3 regions of the Nonomuraea sp. GTA35 genome follow, and region 1 is predicted to be linked to each of the others. Evidence: predicted binding sites of a transcription regulator. Region 1 holds the regulator's gene; each other region holds the start of a gene.

Region 1 (7,232 bases):
GGCCGAACCTGCCCGGAATGTACGGCTCGCCCCGGCCAGGGGCGTAGCCGTAGCCGGGTGGTTGGTTCGGCGGCGGGGCATAACCCCCGGGCGGCGCGTAACCACCAGGCGGCGCGTGCCCCCCAGGAGGGGCGTAACCACCAGGCGGGGCGTGCCCCCCAGGAGCGGCGTAACCACCAGGAGGGGGATAGCCGCCAGGAGGGGGATGGCCACCGGGCGGCGGGTAGCCACCGGGCGGCGGGTAGCCACCGGGCGGCCCGGAGTCCGGGGCGGAGCCGGGCTGCTGCCCGTACGGGGCCTGCCGGCCGAAGTCCGGCGCCGAGCCGGGCTGCTGCCCGTAGGGAGCCTGCGGCCCGGAGAAGGGGCCCTGAGCCCCTGAGGAAGGGCCCTGCGGACCGGAGGAGGGACCCTGCGGCCCGTAACCCGGCTGCGAGGCGGGCTGCTGTTCGTAACCCGGCTGTCGGGGAGCGGGCTGCCCGCCGTGGCCCGGCTGTGAGGCGGGCTGCCCGCCGGCAGCCGGGTACCGGGGGCCGGAGCCCTGGGCCGGCGGAAGGTCCGCGGGGGTGACCTTGCGCGTGGCGTCGTCGTCGGGCGGCGGCTGGGTCGGGTCCTGGCTCATGGTGCCTCCGTAACGAAGTCGATCAGTTCCTCGACCCGGCCGAGCAGCTCCGGCTCCAGGTCCGTGTACGTCGAGACGGCGCCGAGAATCCGCCGCCACGCCTGCGCCGGCTCCATCCGCCAGCCGAGCGCGGCGATGACGCCTTCCTTCCACGGCACTCCACGCGGCACCTCGGGCCAGGCGGGGATGCGCAGCACGGACGGCTTGACCGCCTGCCAGATGTCGATGTACGGATGCCCCACCACGAGCACGTCCGGCGAGGTGATCTCGGCGGCGATCCTGCTCTCCTTGGAGCCGGGCACCAGGTGGTCGACCAGCACGCCCAGCCGGCGCCCCGGCTCGGGGCCGAACTCCGCCACGATGGCCGGCAGGTCGTCCACGCCCTCCAGGTACTCGACCACGACCCCCTCGACCCGCAGGTCATGACCCCAGATCTTCTCCACGAGGGCGGCGTCGTGCACGCCCTCCACGTAGATCCGGCTCTGCCTGGCGACCCTGGCGCGCAGCCCCTCCACCGCGATCGAGCCCGACGCGCTGCGCCTGGCCCCGGCCGCGGGGGCCGCCGCCGGCCGGACCAGGGTCACGGGCTTGCCCTCCAGCAGGAAGGCGGCCGGCGCGAGCGGGAACAGGCGTCGCCTGCCGAACCGGTCCTCCAGCGTGACGGCCTCCTTGTCGCAGGCCACCACGGCGCCGCAGAAGCCGCTGTCGGCGTCCTCGACGACGAGGTCCAGCTCGGCGGGCACTTTCGGGATCTTCCCCTTGCCCGGCCGCCGCCAATTTCCCGCCAGCACATCGCCCTCGTACACACGGGGACCGTAGCAAATCACCCGCTGACCGCAAGGCGCTTGCGGGCACCGCTGCGCCGGACCAGGACGGTGATGGTGCCGCCGATCGCGACGAGCAGCCCGGCTCCCGGGATCAGGAACAGGGCGGCGAGCCCGCCGGTGATGCCGCCCACGGCGGAGAAGGTGTCGCGGCCCACGCCGTACCGGACGGCGGCCTGCTCCTGGTTGGTGCAGGTGAGCTGGTAGTCGCCCTTGGCCGGCGCGTTGATCACGAGGAACTGCTCCCACACGGCGCCCCCCGCCGTGACCTTCTGGGAGCCCGGGGTCCTGGCGAGCCTGGCCTGCCCGGGGCCGCCGGTGATGGAGCAGTCGTAGCTGACCGGGGTGTCGCTGGCGATGTACACGCCGGGCTTGCGGGCCGGGTCGATCGGCACCGTGACGCTCTCCCCGGACGCGAACGTCCTGGTCGGGGCGAGATCCGACACGCTGCTGACGACGCCGCCGGTGAACATGAGCGCCCCGGCCACCCCGCACGCCAGGAACACGCCCCAGACCACCGCGAGCCACCACAAGCTGGGCTTTATGGCTTTGGAGTCGATTCGTGGCGGAAATTGGGCTTGTTGGCCGTATTGTCCGTACTGAGGTGGCGGGCCGAACTGGGTGGCCTCACCGTACTGCGGCGGGACCGGCCCGGGCTGCGGCTGTCCGGACGGCGGCTGCCAGTACGGAGGTGGCGGCGCCTGGCCGGAACCCGGCTGTGACCCCGGCTGCGACCCCGGCTGCGGGCCGTACTGGTCAGGACGCTGTGGCTGACCGTGGTAAGGACCCTGCCCGGGCGGGGGGCCGTACGACGGGGGCCGGGAATCGTCGGTCATAGGGGCAAGTGTGAGGCCTGTCGCTTCCAAGAAGCTAGAAGCAGGATGTGGGACGCGGTGTTATCGCACCTTGTGGGCGAGAGCCGTACACTTGGCACTCGGGAACACAGAGTGCTAGACCTCGCGTTCCTGATATGGACAGAGGCAGGAGGTGAGCACGTGCTCGACGATCGGAAACTGGCGGTGCTCCGCGCCATTGTCGAAGACTACGTGTCCACCAACGAACCGGTGGGCTCCAAGGCGCTTGCCGAGCGCCACAACCTGAAGGTCTCCCCGGCGACGGTCAGGAACGACATGGCCGCGCTGGAGGAGGAGGGCTACATCACCCAGCCGCACACCAGCGCGGGCCGCGTGCCGACGGACAAGGGCTACCGCCTGTTCGTCGACCGGCTCTCCCAGGTCAAGCCGCTCTCGGGAGCCGAGCGCAGGGCGATCGAGACCTTCCTGGCCGGCGCGGTCGACCTCGACGACGTGGTGACCCGCACGGTCCGGCTGCTCGCGCAGCTGACCAGGCAGGTGGCGGTCGTGCAGTATCCGACGCTGAACCGTTCGACCGTCCGGCACGTCGAGCTGGTCCCGCTGAACGACCGGCGGGTCATGTTCGTGCTGATCACCAACACCGGTCGCGTCGAGCAGCGCGTGGTCGAGCTGCCCGAGGCGATCGACGACACGCGGATCGCGCACCTGCGCGCCGTGCTCAACGCCTGCCTCGACGGCTGCGGCCTGAGCAGCGTGCCCGAGCTGGTCGCCGACCTGCCCGAGCGGCTGGCTCCGGAAGACCGGCCCGCCGCGGCGACGATCCTGTCGGTGCTGCTGGAGACGCTGGTCGAGCGGCACGACGAGAAGATCGTGTTCGCCGGCGCGGCCAACCTCGCCGGCGCCGACTTCGCCACCGGCCTGCGTGACGTGCTGGAGGCGCTGGAGGAGCAGGTCGTGCTCATGCGGCTGCTCGGCGAGACGACCAACGACACCCCGTCCGCGCTCACCGTGCGCATCGGCTCGGAAAACCCGTACCTGCGGGGGACATCCATCGTCGCGACCGGATACGGTTCTGGCGACAACCAACTGGCCCGGCTCGGTGTGCTGGGGCCCACCAGGATGGACTATCCCGTGACGATGGGCGCCGTACGCGCGGTGGCACGCTACGTCAGCCAGATCCTGGCTGCATCATAAGAGGTCGATAAGTGGCAAACAGCGACTACTACGCCACCCTCGGGGTGCGCCGTGACGCAAGTCAGGATGAGATCAAGAAGGCCTACCGCCGACTCGCCCGCGAGCTGCACCCCGACGTGAACCCCGATCCTGAGACCCAGGAGCGGTTCAAGGAGATCACGCAGGCCTACGAGGTGCTGTCCGACCCGAACAAGCGCCAGATGTACGACCTGGGTGGCGACCCGTTCGGTGGCGCGGGAGCGGCGGCGGGCGCCGGCGGCTTCGGCGCGGGCTTCCCGTTCAGCGACATCATGGACGCCTTCTTCGGCACCGCGACCGGCGCCAGGGGGCCGCGTTCGCGTGCCCGCAGGGGCCGCAACGCCACCATCCGGGTGGAGCTCGACCTGCGCGAGACCGCGTTCGGCACCACCCGCGAGCTGGTCGTCGACACAGCCGTGCTGTGCGAGGTGTGCCACGGGGCCGGCGCCGCACCGGGCACCCACCCCGACACCTGCGACATGTGCAACGGGCGCGGCGAGATCTCCCAGGTCACCCGCTCGTTCCTGGGCCAGGTCATGACCTCGCGCCCGTGCCCGCAGTGCGGGGGCTTCGGCACGATCATCCGCCACCCCTGCCAGGAGTGCTCCGGCGACGGCCGCGTACGCACCCGCCGCACGATCAAGGTCCGCATCCCGGCGGGCGTCGAGGACGGCACCCACATCCAGCTCGCCGGCGAGGGCGAGGTCGGCCCCGGCGGCGGCCCGCCCGGAGACCTGTTCCTGGAGATCGTCGAGCGCAACCACGAGATCTTCGAGCGGCGCGGTGACGACCTCCACTGCACCGTCCAGATCCCGATGACGGCCGCCGCGCTCGGCACCATCCTCACGGTCGAGACGCTCGACGGCGCCGAAGAGGTGGACGTCCGTCCCGGCACGCAGTCCGGGCAGGTCATCACCATGTACGGCCGCGGCGTGCAGCGGCTCAACGAGTCCGGCAGGGGCGACCTGCTGATCCACGTCAACGTCGAGACCCCGTCCCGCCTCGACACCGCGCAGGAGGAGCTGCTGCGCGAGCTGGCCAAGCAGCGGGGCGAGGAGCGGCCGCCGGGCAAGTTCGCGCCGGGGCAGCAGGGCTTCTTCTCCCGGCTGCGCGACGCCTTCAACGGCCGGTGACGGTCCCGGTCTTCCTCGCTCAGGGTCTCGACGGCCCTGAGCTGACCCTCGGCGGGCCCGAGGGGCGGCACGCGGCCTCCGTGCGCCGCCTGCGGCCCGGCGAGCGGGTCGACCTGACCGACGGCGCCGGCGCGGTGGCCGAGTGCGTCGTGCGCGAGACGCTGAAGGACGCGCTCCGCCTCGACGTGCTGCGCCGCTACGACGTCGAGGCGCCCAGCCCCAGGCTCGTCGTCGTCCAGGGACTGCCCAAGGGCGACAGGGGCGAGCTGGCGGTCGAGATGATGACCGAGGCCGGGGTGGACGTCATCGTCCCGTGGGCCGCCGCGCGCAGCATCACGCAGTGGAAGGGCGACAAGGTCGCCAAGGCGCTGGGCCGCTGGCGCTCCACCGCCCGCGAGGCGGGCAAGCAGGCCCGCCGCTTCCACCTGCCCGAGGTGGCCGACCTGGCCTCCACCAAGCAGGTCGAACGGCTCCTGTCGGAGGCCGCGCTGGGGCTGGTGCTGCACGAGGAGGCGGCCGAGCCGCTGTCCGGCGTGCCGCTGCCCGCGGGCGGCGACATCGTGGTGGTCGTAGGGCCGGAGGGCGGTGTCTCCGAGGAGGAACTGGCCGGGTTCCGCGCCGCCAAGGCGACGTCGGTGCTGCTGGGGCCGACGATCCTGCGGACGTCCACGGCCGGGGTCGCCGCGGCGGCCGTGCTGCTCAGCCGTACGGGACGCTGGTAGGAGCCCGGCTAGGGCGTGGTCTGGGAGCTGTCCAGCAGGGGGCTGGCCAGCTCGGTGGGCGTCTCGGTCACCTCGTCGGGCGGCGGGCACTCCTCAGGCGGGCACGCCGAGGGCTGCCCCGTCGGCGGCTCCTCCGCTGTCGGCGTGGGCGAGGGCGAGACCTCGGGGCAGTCGGCGGGCGGCTCGGCCTGCTCGGCGAGCGGCGAGGGGCAGTCGGTCGGCGTCGGGCTGGGGGAGGGTGACGGCCTGCTGGTCGAGCCGGACTTCGGCGTGGTCCTCGGTGACGGCGGCGCCGGCGTCTCGGGCACCACGCCCAGCGGCTGCGACTGCTCGGGCGCCGGCTCCTTCGACGGCGGCGGGGGCTGCTGGGAGCGGGTGGTGGAGGAGTTGGACGGGACCTCGGTCCTGACCTCCCTGATGACCTCGATGGGCTCCTCGCGGATGACCTGGGAGCGCAGCCCGGGCACGGCCATCACGATCGCGCCCGCCACCAGGACGGCGCTGCCTGCCGCCGCGCCCACTCGCCACCAGAACAGGTTACGTACACCGCGCCGCGAGATGCGGGCACGGATGATCTCCAGTCCTTCCGGCGAGGGCACGACCGCGTCCGCCTCCGCGCGGAGCGCACGGCGCAGGAGGTCGCCGTACTCGTCGGGGGGCTGGGTCATGACATCTTCTCCAGGACCGATCGCAGGGCGGCCATGCCACGTGCTGTGTGGCTCTTGACCGCGCCCTTGCTGATCCCCATGGCGTGGGCGATCTCAGCTTCGGACAAGTCACCGTAGTAGCGTAGAACCAGTGCTTCTCTCTGTCGGGTCGGCAGGGCACGTAACGCCTCGATCACGGCGGAGCGTTCCAGCTCGCCGATCGCGCCGTTCTCGGCGCTCGGGGCGTCAGGCAAGCCCTTGGGGGCGTACTTCTCGACGACCGCGCGGTGACGCAGCACGGACCGGGACCTGTTGACGACAGATTGACGCAGGTAGGCAAGTGCCTTGTCGGGGTCGCGCAGCCTGCGCCAGGCACCATGGATGGCGACGAACGCATCCTGCACGACTTCCTCGGCTGTCGCAATGTCGCGCACCAGCAACACAGCCAGACGCACCAATGACCGAAAGTGCGCGCTGTACAGCGCGGTCACGGCCATGTCGGCATCCCACCCGACCGGCACCCCGCCCATCGACCTGTCGGCCAGAAGGGTTTCGGTGGTCACATCAGTGGGACGCGCGGCCTTCCCAGAGGGTTTACGCTCTTCCGGTTCTTGAGGTTTCCCCGGTTCGTTAGGGTGCATTACCCAGTCGTGTCCTCGCCAGGTGGCGCTCGCCCGACCCTGAATCGTCTTTTCTGCTGAAGTGTCGCACACTCACCCTAACCGGGTGGATCTTCCTACGCACGACACAGCTGATTACCGATTCGCAACGGACTTGCTGACGGCAGGGGCTCGGTAGGGTGATCGGGTGAGCGATTGTCTCTTCTGCCAAATCGTCGCCAAGGAGATTCCCGCCGAGATCGTTTATGAAACCGGCCGGACCCTGGCGTTCCGCGACATCAACCCGCAGGCGCCCACCCACGTGCTCGTCATTCCCAAGGGGCACCACGCCGACGCCGCGGCCCTCGCCCGGGCCGACGACGGCCTCGCCGACGAGGTGCTCAAGTCCGCCCACGAGGTGGCCATCATGGAAGGCGTGGCCGAAGGCGGTTACCGGATCGTGTTCAACACCGGGGCCGGCGCCGGGCAGACCGTCTTTCACGTGCACGCCCACGTCCTCGGCGGGCGCGACCTGAACTGGCCGCCGGGCTAGAACAGGGGGACGAGGGACGCGAGTGATATTGGCGAGAGCAATCGGCCTGCTCCCGGATACGATGGGCGGAGAAGAACTCCGAAAGAGACCGGGAGGCATCAGGCCGCT
Region 2 (7,232 bases), on a different contig from region 1:
AGTCCCGCCAGATGGAACCGCCAGCCCACCCGGGCCCCGGTGGCGGCAGGGTCAGGCATGGCGACCTCCCCGGCGGCGGCAGGACCGGTGGCATGCCCGGTGGCAGGGCCGGGGCCGGCGCCGGTGGTGGCGCCGGTGGTGGCGTCGGTGGTGGCGCCGGGGGTGGCGGAGCCGGTGGGCCGGTGGCCGGGCCACACCCGTCCCATGGCCAGCGCGAGCAGCACGCTCATGACCGGCGTGGCCAGCAGCGCGGCGCGCCAGCCCAGCGTGCTCTGCCCGACCACGCTGAGCCCGAACGTCATCGCCATGCCCGCCACCACGGCGACCGCGTTCGCCTCGCTCAGCGCGGCGGGCCCGGCGGTCCCGTGGTGGTCGCTGAGCGCCGCCATGGCGGTGTAGAGCATGACCGAGCCGAAGCCGCCGGCCACGCCGTACCCCAGCAGGGTCAGCGGCAGGGCGTCGGTGGCGAGGATCGTGAGCATGCCGGCGTTCATCCCCGTCAGCCCGATCCAGCTCGTCGCGCGCCGCCCGTACGTGCGGGTGAGCAGGGGGAGCAGGAGCCCGGCGGCGATCGTGCCCGCGGCCATGGAGGTGCCGTGCAGGCCCGCCACGGTGGCCGAGGTGCCCTGGTCGGCGCGCAGCAGCGGCAGGGCGGCGCTGAGGCCGTACACGAAGGTGGCGAAGGTGCTGAGCTGGAGGTAGATGAGCCAGGTCGGGCGGTCTCTGATCAGACGGTCGGGCGATAAGGCCGTGGTCACCCGGCAGCCTCCCGGTGATCGGAATGACCTTGCCCTCCCATGTTAGGTGAGGGCTTCGAGCTGGGTCGCGAGCCACTTCTGCGGCGGCAGGGCGGTGGCGGCGGCGTGCAGCTTGTCGCGGCGCGTGCGGCGCTCGTCCTCCGGCATGACCAGCGCGGCGTGCAGCGCGGCGGCGGTGCCGCTGATGTCGTAGGGGTTGACCACGAGCGCGTGCGCGCCGAGCTCGGCGGCTGCGCCCGCCTCGCGCGAGAGCACCAGCGCGCATCGCGGCGACAGGATGGGGCCCTCCTTGGCCACCAGGTTCATGCCGTCGCGGATGGGGTTGACCAGCAGCACGTCGGCCATCCGGTACGCGGCCAGCGAGCGCGGGTAGTCGTCGTTGACGTTGAGTATCAGCGGGTCCCAGTCCTCGGTGGCGTACTCGTCCTCGATCTGCCGGGCGCAGCGCTGCACCGACGCGGTGTACTCGCGGTATTCGGGCAGGTCGTGGCGGCTGGGGTAGGCGAAGGCCAGGTGCACGACCCGGCCGTGCCACTCGGGGTGCGCGGCGAGGAACTCGCGGTAGGCGATCAGCCCGCGGACGATGTTCTTCGACAGCTCGGTGCGGTCGATGCGGACGATCAGCTTGCGGTCGCCGACCTGCTCCCGCAGCGCGGTCATGTGCGACTCGACGTCGGGCTCGCAGGCCCGCTGCCACAGGGCGTCGCCGTCGACGCCGAGGCTGTGCACGCCGATGCGGGTCGTCCTGCCCTCGTAGGTGACACTGCGCCCCACCCGGTCGGCCTCCGCGCCCAGGAGCCGCTCGCAGCAGTCCATGAACGCCTGCGCCCACCTGTCGGTGAGGAACCCGGCGTGATCGGCCCCCAGGATGCCTTCCAGGACCTCGCCCGCCACGTCGTCGGGCAGCAGCGAGAAGTACTCGGGCGGCGCCCACGGGGTGTGGCTGAAGTGGGCGATGCGCAGGTCGGGCCGCTCGGCGCGGAGCATGGCGGGGGTGAGCGTCAGGTGGTAGTCCTGCACCATCACGCGGGCGCCGTGCCCGGCCTCCTCGGCCAGTGCCAGCGCGAACGCGCCGTTGTAGTCGCGGTACGACTCCCACTCGCGCGCGAACCTGGTGCCGAAGTTGGGCGAGTTCGGGATGTCGTAGAGCAGGTGGTTGACGAACCACAGGGTGGAGTTGGCCACGGCGTTGTAGGCGCGGTGGAAGATGGCGGGCGGGATGTCCAGCATGCGCAGCGGGCCGGTGTCGTAGCCCGCGTGGTCGATGCGGCCGCCGGTGGCCAGGCGGACGGCGCTGCGGTCGCCGTCGGACAGCGCGGCGCAGACCCAGAGCACGCCGTCGTCCTTGGCCACGCCCGACAACCCCGAGACGAGGCCGCCGCCGCCGCGTCGCATCGTCAGCTCGCCGTCGTCGGAGACGGTGAAGGAGACAGGCCCTCTGTTGGAGGCCAGCAGGACGCTGTTCATCTCGGCTCCCTTCGATCATAGGATCCCAGCTATGGCGCTTGATGAGCTAACCGAGGAACTCGCCCGCTCCGCTGCTGCGGGAGATCATCGCGCACTTGGCGAGCTCCTCGCGCGGATTGAGCCGGATGTGATGCGACACTGCGCCCGGATCCTCCCCTATCACCAGGACGCGGAGGAGGCCTCGCAGGATACGTTGCTGGCGGTGGCGCGCAACATCGGGCGGTTCGAGGGGCGGGCCAGGTTCAGCACGTGGCTGCACATCGTGACGGCCAACTGCGCGCGCACCACGTACCGGTCGCTGAAGCGCAGGGCGGCCGAGCAGACCTCCGACGAGCTGCCCATGCAGAAGCCCGACGCGCGGCGGGTCAGCGTGATCGCGGGGTCGCGGCTCGACCTGCTCGACGCGATGGAGGCGCTGGAGGCCGACAAGCCCGACCTGGCGCAGGCGCTGGTGCTGCGCGATATCGTCCAGCTCGACTACAACGAGGTGGCCGAGCAGCTCAACATCCCGCTGGGCACGGCGAAGTCCCGGATCCATCAGGCCCGCAAATACGTGCAGGGCGTGCTGGGCGAGGACTATCGCTGAGACTGCTTGTCTCACATCTTGAGACGGGTGGTAATTTCGGCCACTTAAGCGGGTAGAGTCCAGTTCAACAACTGCATATTGCTCATCCAGAGGGGTGGAGGGACCGGCCCTGCGAAGCCCCGGCAACCCTCCCGGCTTTCGACTCGCGACCTGGCGAGGCCGACCGGGACAAGGTGCCAATTCCGGTTCGCGGTCAAGGTGGCCGCGGGCGAAGATGAGGGAAGGCCTCGCTTCATGTCGCTTGACTTTGGTCCTGCCGCCGCTCTGTCCTGCCGCGAGTGCGGCGCCCGTTACCCGCTGGGCCCGAGCTTCGCGTGCCAGGAGTGTTTCGGGCCGCTGGAGGCGGCCTACGACTTCGGTGACGTGACCCGCGCGGAGATCGAATCGGGTCCCGCGAACATCTGGCGTTACCGCTCGCTGCTGCCCGTCCCCGCGGACGTGGCCAGTAAGCCCAATATGAACCCCGGCTGGACGAAATTGGTCAAGGCCGGAAACCTGGGTCGCGCGCTCGGCATCAAGTCCCTTTACGTGAAGGACGACTCGGGCAACCCCACCCACTCCTTCAAGGACCGGGTGGTGGCCATGGCCGTCGAGGCGGCCCGCAACTTCGGCTTCCACACGCTTTCCTGCTCCTCCACGGGCAATCTCGCCGGCGCCGTCACCGCCGCCGCCGCGCGGGCCGGGCTCGACGCGTGCGTGTTCATCCCGGCCAACCTCGAGAAGGCCAAGATCGCCATGGCTCGCGTGTTCGGCGGGCGGCTGATCGGCATCGACGGCACGTACGACGAGGTCAACCGGTTCTGCTCGGAGCTGATCGGCGACCCCATGGGCGACAAGTGGGGCTTCGTCAACGTGAACCTGCGGCCCTACTACGCCGAGGGCTCCAAGACGCTCGCGTACGAGATCGCCGAGCAGCTCGGCTGGCGGCTGCCCGAGCAGATCATCATCCCCATCGCCTCCGGCTCCCAGCTCACGAAGATCGACAAGGGCTTCAAGGAGCTGGTGAAGCTGGGCCTGGTGGAGGACACCCCGTACAAGGTCTTCGGGGCGCAGGCCGCCGGGTGCTCGCCCGTGTCCACGGCCTACAAGGCCGGGCACGACGTCGTGCAGCCGGTCAAGCCCGACACCATCGCCAAGTCGCTGGCCATCGGCAACCCCGCCGACGGGCCGTACGTGCTGGACATCGCCCGGCGCACCGGAGGCGCCGTCGAGGACGTCACGGACGCAGAGATCGTGGCCGCGATGAAGCTGCTGGCCTCGACCGAGGGCATCTTCGCCGAGACCGCCGGCGGGGTCACCGTCGGCGTGCTGAAGAAGCTCGCCGAGAGCGGGCGGCTCGACCCGGAGGCCGAGACCGTGGTGCTCAACACCGGCGACGGGCTCAAGACGCTCGACGTGCTCACCGGTGAGGCCGTCGAGCCCACCGCCGTGATCAGGCCCTCTCTCGACGCGTTCCGCGCGACTGTCTGACAACCAGGAAAGGCGATTAGAACCATGAGCGTTTCTGTGCGGATTCCCACCATTCTGCGCACGTACACCGGGGGGAGCGCGGAGGTCAGTGGCGAGGGCGCGACTCTTCGTGACGTGCTCGCCAAGCTCGACTCCGACTACCCGGGGATCGGCGCGAGAATTCTGGATGAATCGGGCAAGATTCGCCGTTTCGTCAACGTTTACGTTGGGGAAGAGGACGTCCGTTTCGCCGAGGGGCTCGACACTCCCGCCCCTGACGGCACTCAGATCTCCATCATCCCGGCGGTTGCCGGCGGCTGAGCCCCGCAGACCACCCTCTTGAAGGCGCCCCTAGTGGGCGCCTTCTCCTTTTCCCGGCCAATTCAACGTTGAACGACCCCTACTGCGAAGAAATAGGCAGTTTGCGGATTGACTCTGTTGCCAAACCCCTTGCCACAGGTATGGTCGAGGGCGATCGTCTGGCTGCTTTTCCGTTAAGTCATACGATTACAGGTCCCGCGGAGGAATGGGCGAGATCTGGGAGACCAGTAAGAGGAGTCGGAAGTGGCGCAGGGCACCGTCAAGTGGTTCAACGCGGACAAGGGCTACGGCTTCATCGCGGTAGACGGTGGTAAAGATGTATTCGTCCATTACTCAGCGATCATGATGGACGGGTACCGCTCTCTCGAACAGGGGCAGCGTGTCGAGTTCGAGATCACGCAGGGCCAGAAGGGGCCGCAGGCGGAGTCCGTCCGAGCGGTCTGAACGTCCAAGCTGGTATGCACCAGGCGGGATCGCGCGGCAACGCAGTCCGCGCGAGCCGTCACCTCTCATTCGCCGACTCGCGTGCGGCGAGCCGCTCCGCGCGGCTCGCCGTACCGACTGACTGACCTGGGCGGGAATGCCGGGCGGGGTGGCGTTCGCTTGCACTCGGCAGGGTAGAGTGCTAAACAGTTCGTTGGCACTCTGTGCAGCAGAGTGCCAACACTGGATCGGGACGACGGGGTCTGCCGAACGGAGATGCTGACCCATGCCGTCGCGGGCGTCGGCTCGGTCCACGACAAGCCACCCTGCATCTGGGAGGTCTAGCCTTATGGCAGCCAAGATGATCGCGTTTGACGAGGACGCCCGGCGCGGTCTCGAGCGCGGTATGAACCAGCTCGCCGACGCCGTCAAGGTGACCCTCGGCCCCAAGGGCCGCAACGTCGTGCTGGAGAAGAAGTGGGGCGCTCCCACGATCACCAACGACGGTGTGTCCATCGCCAAGGAGATCGAGCTCGAGGACCCTTGGGAGAAGATCGGCGCCGAGCTGGTCAAGGAAGTCGCGAAGAAGACCGACGACGTCGCCGGCGACGGCACCACGACCGCCACCGTGCTCGCCCAGGCGCTGGTGCGTGAGGGCCTGCGCAACGTCGCCGCCGGCGCCAACCCGATGGCCCTGAAGAAGGGCATCGAGGCCGCCGTCGAGCGCGTCAGCGAGGAGCTCTCCAAGCTGGCCAAGGACGTGGAGACCAAGGAGCAGATCGCCTCCACCGCCTCCATCTCCGCCGCCGACGCCGAGATCGGCTCGCTCATCGCCGAGGCGATGGACAAGGTCGGCAAGGAAGGCGTCATCACCGTCGAGGAGAGCAACACCTTCGGCCTGGAGCTCGAGCTCACCGAGGGTATGCGCTTCGACAAGGGCATGACGTCGATGTACTTCGTCACCGACTCGGACCGCATGGAGGCCGTGCTCGAGGACCCGTACATCCTGATCGTCAACAGCAAGGTCTCGGCCAATAAGGACCTGCTGCCGCTGCTCGACAAGGTCGTGCAGTCGGGCAAGCCGCTGCTGATCATCGCCGAGGACGTCGAGGGCGAGGCCCTGGCGACCCTGGTCGTGAACAAGATCCGCGGCCTGTTCCGCTCCGTCGCCGTCAAGGCGCCGGGCTTCGGCGACCGCCGCAAGGCGATGCTGAACGACATCGCGATCCTGACCGGTGGCCAGGTCATCGCCGAGGAGGTCGGCCTCAAGCTCGAGACCGCCACCCTCGACCTGCTGGGCCGTGCCCGCAAGGTGGTCGTGACCAAGGACGAGACCACGATCGTCGACGGCGCCGGTGACGCCGAGCAGATCTCCGGCCGGGTCAACGAGATCCGCGCCGAGATCGAGCGCACCGACTCCGACTACGACCGCGAGAAGCTGCAGGAGCGGCTGGCCAAGCTGGCCGGCGGCGTGGCCGTGATCAAGGCCGGTGCGGCGACCGAGGTCGAGCTGAAGGAGCGCAAGCACCGCATCGAGGACGCCGTGCGCAACGCCAAGGCGGCCGTCGAGGAGGGCATCGTGCCCGGCGGTGGCGTGGCGCTGCTGCAGGCCGGCGCGAAGGCGTTCGACAAGCTGGAGCTGAACGGCGACGAGGCCACCGGTGCCGCCATCGTCAAGAAGGCGCTGGAGGAGCCGCTCAAGCAGATCGCGGTCAACGCCGGTCTCGAGGGCGGCGTCGTGGTCGAGAAGGTGCGCAACCTCACCCCGGGTGAGGGCCTGAACGCGGCCACCGGCGAGTACGTCAACATGTTCGAGTCGGGCATCATCGACCCGGCCAAGGTGACGCGCTCGGCGCTGCAGAACGCCGCCTCCATCGCGGCGCTCTTCCTGACGACCGAGGCCGTCATCGCCGAGAAGCCCGAGAAGACCCCCGCCGCCCCGGCCATGCCGGGCGGCGGCGGCGACATGGACTTCTAGGTCTTTTTCTCGCCGCGCGGACGAAGAGCGGCCCGGGTTTTTCCCGGGTCGCTCTTGTTTTGTTTAGGTGCTATTACGTTTCACAATTGATCAGTTACCTGGAGTGAGGGAAGGTGGTGGCGTTTACACCTCGACCGAAGGAGCAAACAGTGCATTTCCGCAGCAGGAGAATTCTCGGTATCACCGCCCTGACCATGGCCGCCGCCACCACCGTGGCCGCTCCCGCGCACGCCGGCGACGACGCGGGCAT
Region 3 (7,232 bases), on a different contig from region 1:
GGACTCTTCGACGGTGAGCACACCGTCCTTGCCCACCTTGTCGAACGCCTCGGCGATCAGGCCGCCGATCTGGGCGTCCTGCGCGGAGATCGTCGCGACGTTGGCGATCTCCTTCTTGTCGCCGACCTCGCGGGCGCTGGCCAGCAGCTTGTCGCTGACGGCCTTGGCGGCCTTGTCGATGCCGCGCTTGAGCGACAGCGGCGAGGCGCCGGCCGCCACGTTGCGCAGGCCCTCGCGGACCATGGCCTGGGCCAGGACGGTCGCGGTGGTGGTGCCGTCGCCCGCGATGTCGTTGGTCTTGGTGGCAACTTCCTTGGCGAGCTGGGCGCCGAGGTTCTCGTAGCGCTCCTCCAGCTCGATCTCACGAGCGATGGTCACACCGTCGTTCGTGATCGTCGGCGCACCGAACTTCTTGTCGATGACGACATTGCGGCCACGCGGGCCGAGGGTAACCTTCACGGCGTCCGCGAGGGCGTTCACGCCGCGCTCGAGCGCGCGGCGGGCGGCCTCGTCGAACTCCAGGATCTTCGCCATTGCTGAAAGTCCTCTCCTGGCGTCGAAAGCCCCGGCCGCCCTCCAGAGCGCCCGGGGCTCGACACAACCGGCCTACTTCTCGATGATCGCGAGAACGTCGCGGGCGGAGAGCACGAGGTACTCCTCGCCGCCGTACTTGACCTCGGTGCCGCCGTACTTGCTGTAGAGGACGATGTCGCCCTCGGAGACGTCGAGCGGAATCCGCTTGTCGCCGTCCTCGTCCCAGTTGCCCGGGCCCACCGCGAGGACCTTGCCCTCCTGCGGCTTCTCCTTGGCGGTGTCAGGGATGACCAGGCCGGAAGCGGTGGTCTGCTCGGCCTCAAGCGGCTGGACCACGATGCGGTCGCCGAGCGGCTTAACGGGAACCTTGGTGGCGGTCGTCACGATCGGACCTCCCCTTCAGATTTGAATGATCTAGAAGAGGCGACCAGCGGGGCCTGCCGTCGCGGGTGTCAGACCTGCCTCGTCGCACGTTGGCACTCTCAAGGGGAGAGTGCCAACAGGAAACATATGCAAGAGGGGCTTGACAGTCAACACGAACGCGTCTGCTGAGAGCGATCAGACCCGCTTCGCGGGCATGCCGGGCCGCTCCAGTCTCCCACGTGCGCGAACGTCCCGGCCGCCACCGCGCCGCGACCACGCCGCCATCACGCCGCCACCACGCCGTGCCCGCGCCGCCCGCAGGCGTGTCCGCTCCGGCGTGGCGCTAACGTCTGGTGACGTGGACCTCGACGCCTTCACCGAGTTGCTGACCCCGCGCGGCAGGCGCGCGCTGGCGGAGGCCGAGGAACTGGCGGGCGCCGACCCGGTGGTCGCCGCCACCACGTTGCGCAGGACGTACGACGCGGCGCTCACCTCCGCGGCGCTCACCCAGGCCGGGCTCAGGGAGCGGGCCAGGGCCAAGTTCGGCGCGGACGCCGGGCGGATGTTCTTCACGCCGCACGGCCTGGAGCAGTCCACGAGGGCGGAGGCCGCCGAGCACCGCGCCCGCCGCCTGCTCGCCCTGCACGGCGGGCGGGCGCCCCGGGTCGTGGACGCCTGCTGCGGCGTCGGCGGCGACCTGCTCGCGCTGACCCGCGCCGGCTGCACCGTGGCCGCCGTGGACACCGACCCGCTGACCGTCGCGGTGGCCAGGGCCAACGCCGAGGCGTTCGGGCTGGCAGGCCGGGCGACGGTGACCGTGGCCGACGCGGCGGACGTCCGGCCCGAGGACCACGACGTGCTGTTCGCCGACCCGGCCAGGCGGACGGGCCGGGGCCGGACGTTCGACCCCATGGCCTACTCGCCGCCCTGGCCCGTGGTGCTCGGCCTGATCTCCCGGGCACGCCTGGCCTGCCTCAAGGTCGCCCCCGGCATCCCGTACGAGTTCATCCCCGAGGGCGCCGAGGCCGAGTGGATCTCGTACAAGGGCGAGGTCAAGGAGGCCACCCTGTGGACCGGGGCCCAGGACGGCGGGGGCAGGCGGGCGACCCTGCTGCCAGGCGGCCACACGCTGTCCGCCACCGGCGTGCGGGCCCCCGTCGGCGCGCCGGGCCGCTTCGTCTACGAGCCCGACGGCGCGGCCGTCCGCGCGCACCTGGTCGGCGAGGTGGCCGAGCTGGTCGGCGGCAGGCTGCTCGACCCGATGATCGCCTACGTCACGTCCGACGAGCCGGTGGACACCCCGTGGGCCGCCGCCTACGAAGTCGACGACATTCTTCCTTTTTCCCTGAAAAAGCTCCGCGCCGCCCTCCGCGACCGACAAATCGGCAATGTCACCATCAAAAAGCGCGGCTCCGCCGTGGACATCGAGCGCCTACGCACGGATTTGCGCCTCAAGGGCGACAAATCCCTGGTGATCATGCTTACCAGAATTGCCGACAAACCCTCGGTAATCCTGTGCAAGCCCTCCCCACCTGCCTGAATCACCGAACCTGGGCATCCGTGCGTTAATCGCGATCTTTCAATTCACCCCTGACGGACCTTGATCGAAAGGCTAAGGTGGGCGGGCGAGGAGTTCTCCGCCCCATTGCGGTTGACCGCGCTCTCACCCTTCATCGATAAAACCGGACCTATCCCACCGCTGCGCGGCAGACCGTCGGCGAGCGAAGGAGCTTTCGGTGGACCATTCCAACCACGCCGCCCTTCTCCCAAACGGCTACGACGCCGTCCCCAAGAGGATGCGAGACCTGCTCGCGCGTGCCGCCCAGGACCATGTCTACGAGCAACGCACCCAGGGCGCCGTGCTCGACGAGATCCGCCAGCGGCTCGAAGGCATGGAGTGGCTGCTGCGCGAGGTGCGCGAGCGCGAGCTGGGCGGCCTCAGCGGCGCGCTGGAGACGGTCAGCGGGCGGCTCGACGAGATCTCCGCCAAGCCCCCGATGTGGGCGGAGGGCCTGGCGCAGCACGTGGAGGCCGTGCGCGACCACGTCGACGCCGTGGGCGAGAAGGTCGGTCACGTCGACGCCCGGGTCACCCCGGTGGCGGAGCTGCCGAGCCTGTGGGCCGACGTGGGCACGGTGGGCGAGAGCGTGGACGAGGCGCTCAAGCGCCTGCAGTCGGTGCTCGACACCACCGACGGCATCACCAAGGGCATGTCCGACTTCGCGGCCCTGCTGGCCGGCCTCAACTCCAGCATGGAGGCCGCCGCCAGCCGCTTCACCCGGCTCGACAAGTCGATGGCCGAGCTGGCCACCCGCACCGACCGGGTCGAGGACGTCGTCAACGACCTGTCCGAGAGCGTCACCGAGCGCCTGGCCGGCACCGCCGAGCAGCTCGCGGCCAAGGTGGAGGCCGCGGAGCAGCGCACCAGCGCCCGCCTCGACGAGACCGACCAGCGCCTGACCGCCCGGCTCGGCGACACCGACCAGCGGCTCACCGCCCGGCTGGACGAGACCGACGAGCGGCTGAGCGCCCGCCTGGACGACACGGACCGGCGGCTCGGCACCCGGCTCGACGAGACCGACCAGCGGCTCGCCACGGCACTCCTGGAGGCCGACGAGCGCCTCGTCAGCCGGCTCAAGGAGGCCGACGAAGCGCTCACCGGCCGCCTGGCCGGGGTCGAGCAGCGCCTGACCACCCGGCTCGACGAGGCCGACCAGCACCTCGCCGTGCAGCTCGGCGAGAGCGAGCAGCGCCTGACGGCCCGGCTCAGCGGCGTGGACGCCCGCCTCGACAGGGCCGAGGGCAAGCTCACCGGCCTCGACTCCCGGCTCACCGGGTTCGACAGCCGGCTGGAGTCCGCCGACGAGTGCCTGGCCGACATCGACACCAGGATCGACGGCCTCGACGGCCGCATGAGCGGCGTGGACAAGCGGCTCGTCTCCATGGACGGCCAGCTCGGCGCGGTCGACAAGCGGCTGGGCACCCTCGACGGCCACCTGGGCCGCCACGACGACCGGTTCGACGCGCTCGACGTACGCATCGACGCCCGCTTCTCCTCGCTCGACGAGCGCATGTCCACCTCCGACCAGCACGCCGCCGAGCTCGCCACCCGCAACGAGGGCCGCTTCAACAAGCTCGACAACCAGATGGACGCCATCGACGAGCGGCTGGTCGAGGCCGAGGAGCACCTGAGCAGCCGCTTCGACGCCATCGACGGCCACCTCGGCGGCCTCGACACCCGCTTCCACGGTTTCGACACCCACCTCAACGGGCTGGCCGCGCGCGCCGAGCAGGCGAGCGAGCACCTGGAGTCGGTGGACGAGCGCATCGAGGCGGTCACCGGGTGCGTGAGCCGGCTGCCCGCCGACCTGGCCATCCCGGAGCGGGTCGGCGAGGTGCTCCAGGCGCACGTGGGCGAGCAGGCCGAGCGCCTGACCGCCGCCACCGAGGCGCTCGCCGAGCTGGTCAGGGCCCGGCCCGACGGTGACGAGCTGGCCGGCACGGTGACCGGCATCGTCCAGCCTGCCGCGGACGACCTGAGCAAGCGGCTGGACGCGCTGGAGGAGACCATGCTGGCCCTGGCCGAGGCCCTCCTCCGTCCGACCAGGGCCAAGGACTGACCGCGCGCCTGTGAGGAGGCTCACAGGCGCGGCTGTCACGTTCGCGCGGTCATGACCGTCCGTTGCTCGGACCCGAAGGGAGAGCGACGGATGTTCATCAAGATCACAGTGGTCGTCGCGGCGGCCACGATGCTGGTCACCGGCGTGTGGATGCGGATCGACCCGGCGAGCTTCGCCGCGTGGGCCAACTGGCCCAACCACGAGCACTTCCTCCACGACGCCGGTGTCTTCCAGATCGGCATCGGCATGATGATGGTGTGCGCCCTGTGGTGGCGCGACGTGATCGCGGTGGTGCTGGCCGGATACGTGTTCACCAACACCTTCCACGCCGTCAACCACGTGCTGGACCGGCACCTGGGCGGCAGCGACGACGACTGGTGGCAGCTCGGCCTGTTCTCGGTGCTGGCGGCGGTGGCCCTGGCGCTGCGCCTGCGGGTGCTCTCCCGCAGGCGCGAGCTCACACGTGCACGGTCGTGATCGGCAGCGACGAGTCGGCGGGGATCTCCAGCGTCGAGGGCGTGACACCGGCGGCGACCAGGTCGGAGCCGAGGGCGGCGACCATGGCGCCGTTGTCGGTGCACAGCCCCGGCCTGGGCACGCGCAGCCGTACGCCGGCCGCGTCGCAGCGCTCCTGGGCCAGCGCGCGCAGCCGCGAGTTGGCCGCCACGCCGCCGCCGATCAGCAGGTCGTGCACGTCGTACTTGCGGCACGCCTGGAGGGCCTTGCGGGTCAGCACGTCCACCACCGCCTCCTGGAAGGAGGCCGCCACGTCGGGCACGTGGACGGACTCGCCTGACGCCTCCCGGGCCTCGACCCAGCGCGCGACGGCCGTCTTGAGCCCGGAGAAGGAGAAGTCGAGCGTGCCGTCGTCGAGCTTGCCGCGCGGGAACGCGATCGCCGTGCCGGAGCCCTCCCTGGCGGCCCTGTCGATGTGCGGGCCGCCGGGGAACGGCAGGCCCAGCACCCGCGCGACCTTGTCGAACGCCTCGCCGGCCGCGTCGTCGACGGTGGAGCCCAGCGAGATGACGTCCTCGGCCACGTCGGGCACGAGCAGCAGTGAAGAGTGGCCGCCCGAGACCAGCATCGCGATGCACGGCTTGGGCAGCGGCCCGTGCTCGAGCTGGTCGACGGCGACGTGCGCGGCCAGGTGGTTGACGCCGTAGAGGGGGACGCCCAGGCCCAGCGCGTACGACTTGGCCGCCGCCACGCCCACCAGCAGCGCCCCCGCCAGCCCGGGGCCGGCCGTCACGGCGATGGCGTCGACGTCGGAGAACTTCAGCCCGGCCTGGGCCAGCGCGGCCTCCACGGTCGGCGTCATGGCCTCCAGGTGGGCGCGCGAGGCGACCTCGGGCACCACGCCGCCGAACCTGGCGTGCTCGTCCATGCTGGAGGCGATCGTGTTGGCCAGCAGCGTGTGGCCCCTGACGATGCCGATGCCGGTCTCGTCGCAGGACGTCTCGATGCCGAGGACCAGGGGTGCGTCAGTCACCAAGCTTCCTTCTCATCATGATCGCGTCGGTGCCGTCGTCGTAGTAGCGGCGGCGGGTGCCGATCTCCTCGAACCCGAAATGCCGGTAGACCGCCTGCGCGCGCGGATTGTCGGCGCGTACCTCCAGGAAGATCTCCCGCGCGCCCCTGCGGGCCGCCTCGGCCAGCAGCTCGGTCAGCATCGCGCCGCCGATGCCCGTGCCCTGGTGCCTGTCCAGCACCGCGATGGTCTGCACGTCGGCCTGGTCGCCCGCGGCGGCGAGCCCGGCGTAGGCGACGATCTCGTCGCCCACCAGGGCCACCACGTAGTGGCGGGTGCGGGGCATCTCGGCCAGTTCGCCGCGCATCATGCCCTCGCTCCACGCGTCGAGCGGGAACGTGGCCCGCTCGATCGCCATGACCGCAGGCAGGTCGGCCTCGGTCATCGTGCGCAGCTTCACGCCGTCACCCTCTTGGGTGCGCCCGGCACCACCGCATCGGGTCTGCGCAGGTAGATGGGGCGTGGCGGGTCGAGCGGCACGCCCGCGCCGAGCCGCTCGGCGGCCAGCGCGCCCAGGGCGCCCGCGTACGGGTAGAGCGGCAGGTCGAGGCCGCCACCCAGGAGGTCGGGGTAGAGCTGCGCGCCCGCGCCCACGACCGGCAGCCCCTCGGCGGGCACGTCGGCGGGCCGGTCCACGAAGGGCCCGTCCGCACGCGTGCGGTGGTCGGAGTAGCGCGCCCAGAAGACTTCCTTGCGCCGCGCGTCGGTGGCCGCCAGGAAGGGCTCGGACAGCCCGCTGCCGTAGGCGACGGCGTCGAGCGTGCAGATGCCGTACGCCGGCACGCCCAGCGTGGTGGCCAGGCCCTGCGCGGTCATCAGCCCGACGCGCAACCCCGTGTAGGGGCCGGGGCCGCTGCCCGCCACGATGGCCGTCACCGCGCGCAGCGGCACGCCCGCCTCGCGCAGCACGGCCTCGATGGTGGGCACGAGCAGCTCACCGTGGCGCCGGGCGTCGATCGTGGTCGACTCGGCGAGCACGCGCTCCCCGTCGTGGAGCGCGGCGGTGACGGCGGGCGTCGCGGTATCAAAGGCCAGGACCAGCACGACTGTTTAGCCTACCCGCCGCGAGGGTCTCACCCGGCCGGTACGCCGCAAGGCCCTACGCCCGGCCCGTACGCCTGCTGGCGGCCGCGCTGCTCATCCGCTCTCAGACCTCGGACGCGTACACGATGACGTTGTCAAGGTAC

Evidence for each region. Region 1 encodes HrcA, which represses chaperone genes, less so after heat shock. Its sites were predicted from a motif close to TTGGCACTCTCNNNNNGAGAGTGCCAA; they were not measured.
Region 2: a site for HrcA is predicted at 5,219-5,245, ahead of groL (chaperonin GroEL). Genes of this name have one in related genera too.
Region 3: a site for HrcA is predicted at 1,008-1,034, ahead of groES (co-chaperone GroES). Genes of this name have one in related genera too.

The regions. Positions count from the first base shown of each region.
Region 1 covers NZ_JBGNUV010000005.1:324,510-331,741, reverse strand. The annotation lists gene ACBJ32_RS24790 (DUF4870 domain-containing protein) at 1-619, opposite strand, end outside; gene ACBJ32_RS24785 (DUF3097 domain-containing protein) at 616-1,425, opposite strand; gene ACBJ32_RS24780 (hypothetical protein) at 1,443-1,976, opposite strand; gene hrcA (heat-inducible transcriptional repressor HrcA) at 2,439-3,452, shown strand; gene dnaJ (molecular chaperone DnaJ) at 3,464-4,603, shown strand; gene ACBJ32_RS24765 (16S rRNA (uracil(1498)-N(3))-methyltransferase) at 4,600-5,325, shown strand; gene ACBJ32_RS24760 (hypothetical protein) at 5,334-5,993, opposite strand; gene ACBJ32_RS24755 (SigE family RNA polymerase sigma factor) at 5,990-6,502, opposite strand; gene ACBJ32_RS24750 (histidine triad nucleotide-binding protein) at 6,780-7,124, shown strand.
Region 2 covers NZ_JBGNUV010000015.1:30,171-37,402, forward strand. The annotation lists gene ACBJ32_RS46145 (sugar MFS transporter) at 1-758, opposite strand, end outside; gene ACBJ32_RS46150 (trehalose-6-phosphate synthase) at 801-2,225, opposite strand; gene ACBJ32_RS46155 (RNA polymerase sigma factor) at 2,257-2,811, shown strand; SAM riboswitch class I at 2,891-3,032, shown strand; gene thrC (threonine synthase) at 3,046-4,281, shown strand; gene ACBJ32_RS46165 (MoaD/ThiS family protein) at 4,306-4,581, shown strand; gene ACBJ32_RS46170 (cold-shock protein) at 4,825-5,025, shown strand; gene groL (chaperonin GroEL) at 5,354-6,982, shown strand; gene ACBJ32_RS46180 (hypothetical protein) at 7,132-7,232, shown strand, end outside.
Region 3 covers NZ_JBGNUV010000019.1:130,057-137,288, reverse strand. The annotation lists gene groL (chaperonin GroEL) at 1-534, opposite strand, end outside; gene groES (co-chaperone GroES) at 607-921, opposite strand; gene ACBJ32_RS52005 (methyltransferase domain-containing protein) at 1,256-2,437, shown strand; gene ACBJ32_RS52000 (hypothetical protein) at 2,634-4,517, shown strand; gene ACBJ32_RS51995 (hypothetical protein) at 4,608-4,994, shown strand; gene tsaD (tRNA (adenosine(37)-N6)-threonylcarbamoyltransferase complex transferase subunit TsaD) at 4,975-6,006, opposite strand; gene rimI (ribosomal protein S18-alanine N-acetyltransferase) at 5,999-6,430, opposite strand; gene tsaB (tRNA (adenosine(37)-N6)-threonylcarbamoyltransferase complex dimerization subunit type 1 TsaB) at 6,442-7,089, opposite strand; gene ACBJ32_RS51975 (class F sortase) at 7,193-7,232, opposite strand, start outside.